2 regions of the Streptomyces luteosporeus genome follow, and region 1 is predicted to be linked to the other one. Evidence: riboswitches for the same ligand, from Rfam matches in the RefSeq annotation. Region 1 holds a riboswitch; the other holds the start of a gene.
What was found. Region 1 has a riboswitch for S-adenosylmethionine ahead of thrC (threonine synthase). Riboswitches for the same ligand answer to the same signal wherever they lie in the genome.
Positions count from the first base shown of each region.

Region 1 (4,203 bases):
CCTGCGGCCCCTTCTGGCCCTGCGAGATCTCGAACTCGACCCGCTGCCCCTCCTCGAGGGTGCGGTAACCGTCCATCTGGATCGCGCTGTAGTGGACGAATACATCCGCACCACCGTCGACCGCGATGAAGCCGTACCCCTTCTCCGCGTTGAACCACTTGACGGTGCCCTGAGCCATGCCTAACTCCCCTATTACTGGCCCTTGCACAGGACCGCACTTCGCGGACCCGGGTCAGACCTCACCCCCAGACAGGGTGGGGGTGTGCGCCGGAACGCGTCGACCGCGGCTGAATGTATCTGCACGGATGCCGTCTGCAACAGGTCACTCGGACGAGAAATCCGGCGGCGGCCGATCGGTTATTCGTACCGATTTCCACAGCTTCCCGGGCAAGTCGGGCCGGGCAAAACGCCACCAACCCGGCAAATCGCATCCTCGCAATGGGCACAACTTGACGGGTTCTCGTACGCACTCGGCAGTGACGCCAGAGGGGGAACGCCCCAACTGTAGCGCGCTTCAACAGGCGGAATCGCCTCGTCCGTTTTGCGGACGGGGCGATTCCGACTGCTCGCCGAGCGTGCTCGCGCGGGGCCGGCTCAGCCGCCCGCGACGGCCGGGACGATCGAGACGCCGGCCCCGTCGGGCGTGGCCGTGCCCAGGCCGTCCTCGAAGCGGACGTCGTCGTCGTTCACGTAGACGTTCACGAAGCGCCGCAGCTTGCCGGCGTCGTCGAGCACCCGGGCGGCGATGCCGGGGTGGTTCGCCTCCAGGGAGGCGATCACCTCGCCGAGGGTGGCGCCCTCGGCGGCGACCTCCGCCTGCCCGGCGGTGTAGGTGCGCAGGATGGTGGGGATGCGGACGGTGACGCTCATGGGTATGCCTCGGCCTTCTGTGCGTCGGGTGAGGTGTGAGGTGTGAGGTGTGAGGTGTGAGAGAAGGGGGACGCCCGTTCGGGCGAAGGGCCCCTGCGGGAACTACCGGCCCTGCAGGCCCGCCGCGCGGAAGGCGTCGAGCGTCGGGCGGATCGTGGCCGTCGGCCCCGCCGCGACCGCGTCGAGCGTCTTGAGCCCGTCCCCCGTGTTGAGCACGACCGTGGTCAGCTCCGGGTCCAGCGCGCCGCTCGCGAGCAGCTTGCGCGTCACGCCCACCGTGACCCCGCCCGCGGTCTCGGCGAAGATGCCCTCCGTCCGGGCGAGCAGCCGGATCGCGTCGACGACCGCCGCGTCGTCGACGTCCTCCACGCCGCCGCCGGTGCGCCGGGCGATGTCGAGCACGTAGATCCCGTCGGCCGGGTTGCCGATCGCCAGGGACTTGGCGATGGTGTCCGGCCGTACCGGCCGCACCACCTCGTGGCCCGCCTTGAAGGCGGCCGAGACCGGGGCGCAGCCCTCGGCCTGGGCGCCGAAGATCTTGTACGGCCGGTCCTCGACGAGCCCGAGGGCGACCAGCTCCCGGAGCCCCTTGTCGATCTTCGTCAGCTGGGAGCCGGAGGCGACCGGTACGACGATCTGGTCCGGCAGCCGCCAGCCGAGCTGCTCGCAGATCTCGTACGCGAGGGTCTTGGAGCCCTCCGCGTAGTACGGGCGGAGGTTGACGTTGACGAAGCCCCAGCCCTCGCCGAGCGGGTCGCCGATGAGCTCGGAGCAGAAGCGGTTGACGTCGTCGTACGTGCCCTCGATGCCGACGAGGTCGCCGCCGTAGACCGCGGCCATGACGACCTTGCCGGCCTCCAGGTCGTGCGGGATGAACACGCACGAGCGCAGGCCCGCGCGGGCCGCGGCCGCGCCGACGGCGCCGGCGAGGTTGCCGGTGGAGGAGCAGGACAGGGTGGTGAAGCCGAAGGTGCGCGCCGCCTCGACGGCGACGGCGACGACGCGGTCCTTGAAGGAGTGCGTGGGGTTGCCGGAGTCGTCCTTGACGTACAGGCCGCCGGTCACGCCGAGTTCGCGGGCGAGGTTGTCGGCCTTGACGAGCTTGGTGAGGCCGGGGTTGAGGTTGGGCCGTTCGGCGACGTCCGCGGCGACGGGCAGCAGGGGCGCGTACCGCCAGATGCTGGCGGGGCCGGCCTCGATGCGCCGGCGCAGCTCCTCGGGGTCGCCGGTGGGCAGCTCGTAGGCCACTTCCAGCGGTCCGAAGCAGGAGGCGCAGGCGAAGACGGGGCCGAGGGGGGAGCGCTCGCCGCATTCGCGGCAGGAGAGCGCGACGGCGGGTCCGAAGGCGGACCCGAAAGCGGACCCGGAAGAAGATGCAGTGGTACGGCTTTCAACGGCTTCGACGGCCATGGAGGCGAGGCCCTTTCTCCTCATCTTCCTCGCGGCGCACCTCGCCACGAGACGGAATTGGCACCTTCCCCGCCGGGAGCCTCGCGTCCGTTGCGGACGAAAGACCGGCTGGAGGGTTGCCGGGGCTTCATCGGGCCGTGTCCCTCTGCCCCTCTGGATGAGCGGTATGGCGCTGGGCGGACCCAGGCGTTTGTGCGCGGAACGACCCCGACATAGGACGGCCGTCCGCGTTGTTCAGACTGTAACGGAAGGGGTGGCCGCAGCAGAGGGCCGTCCGAACCGCGAGATGCGTCGCACGGGCGCATCGGCGACCATCGAGACGATGCACAGCAGGGAGTCCTACACGTGCTGGATGAGGTGGAGCGCTGGCTGGCCCAGCGGTCCTGGTCCGCAGCCGATCGTCCGCTCGACCGGCTTCTCGCTGCCAAACGCGGCTCGGGCACCACGGTCAGCGTCGTACTGCCGGCGCTGAACGAGGAGGCCACGGTCGGCGCCATAGCGGCGACGATCCGCCGCGAGCTGATGACGGACGCCGTCCCGCTGGTGGACGAGCTGGTGGTGCTGGATTCCGGCTCCACCGACCGTACGGCGGCGGAGGCGGCGGCCGCCGGGGCGCGCGTGGTGCACCGCGACGAGGTGCTGCCGCGCATCCCGGCGCTGCCCGGCAAGGGCGAGGTCCTGTGGCGCTCGCTGCTGGTCACCACCGGCGACGTGGTGTGCTTCGTCGACGCCGACCTGCGGGACTTCTCGGCCACGTTCGTCTCCGGCATCGTCGGCCCGCTGCTGACCGACCCGGAGGTGCAGTTCGTCAAGGGGATGTACGACCGTCCCCTCGGCGAGGCCCCCGGCCAGGGCGGCCGGGTCACCGAGCTGGTCGCCCGCCCGCTGCTGAACCTGCACTGGCCGCAGCTGGCCGGCTTCGTCCAGCCGCTGGGCGGCGAGTACGCGGCCCGCCGCTCGCTGCTGGAGCGGCTGCCCTTCCCCGTCGGGTACGGCGTGGAGCTCGGCCTGCTCGTCGACGCGCTGCACACCGTGGGCCTGGACGCCCTCGCCCAGGTCGACGTCGGCGAGCGCAAGCACCGCCACCAGGACGGCCGCGCGCTCGGCCGGATGGCGGCGACCATCTACCGCACGGCGCAGCTGCGGCTGGCCCGCGGCCACCTCGTCCGGCCCGCGCTGACCCAGTTCGAGCGAACGGCGGAAGGTTTCGTCCCGCGGACCTACCCGGTCGACACGGAGGAACGCCCCCCGATGGCCGAAATCCCGGAGTACGCCCGCCGGCATGCCGCGTAAGCGTACGTTTGAGCGGTTCCCCCCGGGGCAAGGCTGGCGACATGGTCGTTGAGCACACCCACACCGCCCCCGGCACGGCGCCCATCGTGGTCGCCTCCAACCGCGGCCCGGTCTCCTACCGGCTCGGCGAGGACGGCACGCTGCATGCGGGCCGCGGCGGCGGCGGGCTGGTCTCGGGGCTCAGCGCGATCGGCCCGGACGCCGGGGCGGTGTGGGTCTGCGCGGCCCTCGGCGAGGGCGACCGGCTCGCCGCCCGGCGCGCCGGGCGGCGGCTGGACGCCGCCGACACCGGCGACCAGCCGGTGCGGATGCTCGACATCCCCTCCGCCACCTTCGCCGCCGCCTACAACGGCGTGGCCAACTCCGTCCTGTGGTTCCTGCACCACATGCTCTGGCAGACCCCGCTCGAACCCTCCTTCGACAGCGGCTTCCGCGAGCAGTGGGCCCAGTACGAGGCGTACAACACCGCCTTCGCCGACGCCGTCGCCGAGGAGGCCGCCGAGGGCGCCGGCGTCCTCGTCCAGGACTACCACCTCACCCTCGTGCCCGGGCTGCTCCGCGCCCGCCGCCCCGACCTGCGCATCGGCCACTTCTCCCACACTCCGTGGGCCCCGCCCGACTACTACCGCC
Region 1 covers NZ_BAAASL010000001.1:157,820-162,022, reverse strand. Annotated here, with positions in the region: gene ABD361_RS00790 (cold-shock protein) at 1-178, opposite strand, end outside; gene ABD361_RS00785 (ubiquitin-like small modifier protein 1) at 595-870, opposite strand; gene thrC (threonine synthase) at 973-2,280, opposite strand; SAM riboswitch class I at 2,298-2,444, opposite strand; gene ABD361_RS00775 (glucosyl-3-phosphoglycerate synthase) at 2,626-3,573, shown strand; gene ABD361_RS00770 (alpha,alpha-trehalose-phosphate synthase (UDP-forming)) at 3,615-4,203, shown strand, end outside.

Region 2 (4,203 bases), on a different contig from region 1:
ACCTGTGGGCCACCCACTTCCACCTGTCGATCAACGCCATCACCTGGTTCGTCCGCGTCGGCTTCTTCGTGATCCCGGTCCTGACGTTCATCGCCACGCGCCGCATCTGCATGGGTCTGCAGCGCCGCGACAAGGACAAGGTGCTGCACGGTCGCGAGACCGGCATCATCAAGCGCCTGCCGCACGGTGAGTTCATCGAGGTCCACGAGCCGCTCTCGCAGGAGCAGCTGCACACGCTGACCTCGCACGAGCAGCCCAAGCCGCTGGAGCTGGAGCCGGCGGTGGACGAGAACGGCGTCGCCCGCAAGGTCGGTGCTGGCCAGAAGCTCCGCGTGAAGCTCTCCAAGGGCTTCTACGGCGAGGGGACCCAGATCCCCAAGCCCACCGCGGAGGAGTACCGGGAGATCACCAGCGGTCACGGCCACCACTGATCCCCGCAGCTGATCACTGACGACTGATCGCCACGGCAGGAGCCCCGTCCAGCGCATGGACGGGGCTCTTCGCCGTCCCGGGCCGGTCGATAGGCTGGACGCCAGACGGGGGCCAGTGGGAGCGCCCCCGCCCAGACCACTCCAGGAGTGTGGACCATGAACGTTGCGACCCCATCTGGCGGCGAGCGCTCGGTGGCCCCGTCCTGGCCGGGCATCCTGGACGCCCTGCTGCGCGGAGTGGACCTCAGCGCCGACGACACGGCCTGGGCCATGGACCGGATCATGCGCGGGGCGGCCAGCGACGCCCAGATCGCCGGCTTCGCCGTGGCCCTGCGGGCCAAGGGCGAGACCGTCGCCGAGATCTCCGGCCTGGTCCGCGCCATGTACCGACACGCCAACCTCATCGAGGTGCCCGGGCCCAGCGTGGACATCGTGGGCACCGGCGGCGACGGCGCCAAGACCGTCAACATCTCCACGATGTCCTCGATCGTCGTGGCCGGCACCGGTGCGAAGGTCGTCAAGCACGGCAACCGCGCCGCCTCCTCCGCCAGCGGCTCCTCCGACGTCCTGGAGAAGCTGGGCGTCAACCTGGAGCTGACGCCCCGCCGGGTGGTGGAGGTCGCCGAGGAGGCCGGCATCACTTTCTGCAACGCCGTCAAGTTCCACCCCTCCCTGCGGCACGTCGCCCCGGCCCGCCGTGAACTGGGCATCCGGACGACCTTCAACGCGCTCGGCCCGCTGACCAACCCCGCCCGGGTGCGCGCGCAGGCCACCGGCGTCGCCGACGCCCGCATCGCACCGGTGCTGGCCGGGGTGCTGGCCGAGCGCGGCTCGACGGCCCTGGTCTTCCGCGGCGACGACGGGCTGGACGAGCTGACCACCACCGCCACCTCGCGGGTGTGGGTCGTGCGCGACGGGCGGGTGCACGAGGAGGCGTTCGACCCCCGCGAGGTGGGCCTGGAGATGGTGCCGGTGGAGGCGCTGCGCGGCGCCGACGCCTCGTACAACGCCGACGTCGCCCGCCGCCTGCTCGCCGGCGAGACCGGCCCCGTACGGGAGGCGGTGCTGCTCAACTCCGCGGCGGCGCTGGTGGCCCTGGCGCCCACCGACGCGCCGCTGCCCGAGCAGATCCGCGCCGGCATGGCGCGGGCGGCCGAGTCCATCGACTCCGGCGCCGCCCTGCGCACGCTGGAGAAGTGGGTGGCGGCCAGCAACGCCTGAATGAGCAACGCCTGAATCAGCAACGCCTGAGCCCTTTCCGGCCAGGTGCGTCTCGCCCCGTGGAACGACGGTTCCACGGGGCGATCACGTATGCCATACTCCTGCCCAGGTCACGAGTGACAGCGTTTCGGCCCCGGCCTGCTGTCCGGCAACCCTCCTTCCGTGGCGGGGTGCCCCGGGTGATGACCGGGCCGCAGGCAGGACGTCTGCGGCAAGCGCGGATCCCTCGCCAGGGATCCTGGTCGTCGAGGGAGATCCTTCCGTGATGCAGCGAATGCGCTAGGGCTCGAAGAGCCCCTTCTTTGCGTACCTCTCTTCTTCTGCTCGCCTGTTCACGTACGGGAGTTCGCCATGCCTGCCGCCGCCGTCGCCACCGAGAGCCCGGTTCGTCCCCCGCTACCCGTTCTGGGGGGCGACGTCCGCGTACCGCTCGTCACCGGGGGCGAGGTGACGTACGCGGCCCTCGACTACGCCGCCAGCGCCCCGGCCCTGCGCCGAGTGTGGGACGACGTCGCCGCGTACGCGCCGTACTACGGCAGCGTGCACCGCGGCGCCGGCTACCTCTCGCAGCTGTCCACCGACCTCTTCGAGAACAGCCGGGCCACCGTCGCCCGCTTCCTCGGCTGCCGCGAGGACGACCAGGTCGTCTTCACCCGCTCCACCACCGACTCGCTCAACCTGCTCGCGACCGTCCTGCCCGCCGGCTGCCGGGTGTTCGTCTTCGAGACCGAGCACCACGCCGCGCTGCTGCCCTGGGGCGAGGGCCGCCTCACCTGCCTGCCCGCGCCCCGCACGCCCGCCGAGGCGGTCGCGACCCTGGAGCGGGCCCTCGCGGACCGCGAGCCCCACGGGCCCGCGCTGGTGTGCGTCACCGGCGCCTCCAACGTCACCGGAGAGCTGTGGCCCGTACGGGAGTTGGCGGCCGCGGCGCACGCCCACGGCGCGCGCATCGTGCTGGACGCCGCCCAACTCGCCCCGCACCACCCCGTGGACATCCGGGGGCTCGACGTCGACTGGGTCGCCCTCTCCGGCCACAAGCTCTACGCGCCCTTCGGCGCCGGGGTGCTGGCCGGCCGCCCCGACTGGCTGCGCGAGGCCGAGCCGTACCTGGCCGGCGGCGGCGCCAGCCGCCGGGTCACGCGGCTCCCCGACGGCCGCCTGGAGACCGAGTGGCACACCACCACCGCCCGGCACGAGGCCGGCTCGCCCAACGTCATCGGCGCCTATGCCATCGCCTCCGCCTGCCGGGCGCTGACCGAGGCGGGCTTCGAGGGTCTCGTCGCGCGCGAGAGGCACCTGGTGGCCCGGGTGCGCGAGGGCCTTGCCGAGGTGCCGGGCGTACGGGTGCTGTCGCTGTTCGGCCCCGACGCCCCGCGCGTGGGCGTGCTCTCCTTCGTCGTCGAGGGCTGGAACAGTTCGCACCTGGCCGCCGCACTGTCCGCCGAGTACGGCATCGGGGTCCGCGACGGGCTTTTTTGCGCCCACCCGCTGGTGCGCACGCTGCTGGGCGCCGGGCAGCAGGAGGCGGGGGAGTGCGGCGCGCCCGACGAGGGCCGTGCGCACAGCGCCGTACGCGTCAGCTTCGGCGCCGGTACGCCCGACGAGCACGTGGAGCGGTTCGTCCGGGCCGTGCGCGAACTGGTCGCCCATGGCGCGCGGTGGCTCTACCGCACGGAGGGCGGCCGCTGCGTGCCCGCGCAGCGGGCGGCGTGAGGGGCAGCGGCGTGCGGAATCAGTTGTCCAGGCCGATGGCGAAGGCCGCTTCCAGGTCGTGCTGGGAGTAGGTGCGGAAGGCGATGTGCGTCTCCGTCGAGGTGACGCCGGTGACCTTGCTGATCCGGCCCGGGATGACGTCCGCCAGGTCGTCGTGCCGGGCCACCCGCACGATCGCGATCAGGTCGTAGGCGCCGGTGACCGAGTAGACCTCGCTCACGCCGTCCAGCGCGGCGATCGACTCGGCGATCTCGGGGATGCGGTCCACGTCGGTCTTGATGAGCACGATCGAAGTGATCACGTCGTTCTGTCTCCTTCGGTGGACCCGGTTTCGGTGGCCCCGGCTGCGGCCCTCACTCTAACCGCAGGCGTGGGGTGCACCCAGGCGTAGCCGAATCCGAGTGCGAATCCCAGCACGTGGGCGAGGTAGGCCACCCCCGGCCGCCCCGCCTCCGTGCCCGCCGCCAGCCACTGCAGGGCGAACCAGAACAGCAGCACGACCCAGGCGGGAAAGCGCAGCGGCAGGAAGAAGAGGAACGGGAAGAGGCTGGTCACCCGGGCCCTGGGGAAGAGATAGAGGAAAGCGCCGAGCACACCGGAGATGGCGCCGGACGCCCCCACCAGCGTGCGGTCGGAGCCGGCGTGCACGACCGCGTAGCCGAGCAGGGCCAGATAGCCGGTGACGAGGTAGCACAGGGCGAAGGCGGCGTGTCCCAGGTGCGCCTCGGTCATGGCACCGAAGACGTAGAGGAAGAGCATGTTGCCCAGCAGATGCAGCCAGTTGCCGTGCACGAACAGCGCGGTGAGCGGGGTGATCAGATGCGTGGGGGAGCCGTGC
Region 2 covers NZ_BAAASL010000028.1:62,322-66,524, reverse strand. Annotated here, with positions in the region: gene qcrB (cytochrome bc1 complex cytochrome b subunit) at 1-431, shown strand, start outside; gene trpD (anthranilate phosphoribosyltransferase) at 588-1,652, shown strand; SAM riboswitch class IV at 1,761-1,876, shown strand; gene ABD361_RS28060 (aminotransferase class V-fold PLP-dependent enzyme) at 2,004-3,365, shown strand; gene ABD361_RS28055 (Lrp/AsnC family transcriptional regulator) at 3,385-3,666, opposite strand; gene ABD361_RS28050 (rhomboid family intramembrane serine protease) at 3,663-4,203, opposite strand, start outside.
Region 2: linked by a shared signal. The riboswitch ahead of ABD361_RS28060 (aminotransferase class V-fold PLP-dependent enzyme) and the one ahead of thrC (threonine synthase) in region 1 are both predicted to bind S-adenosylmethionine.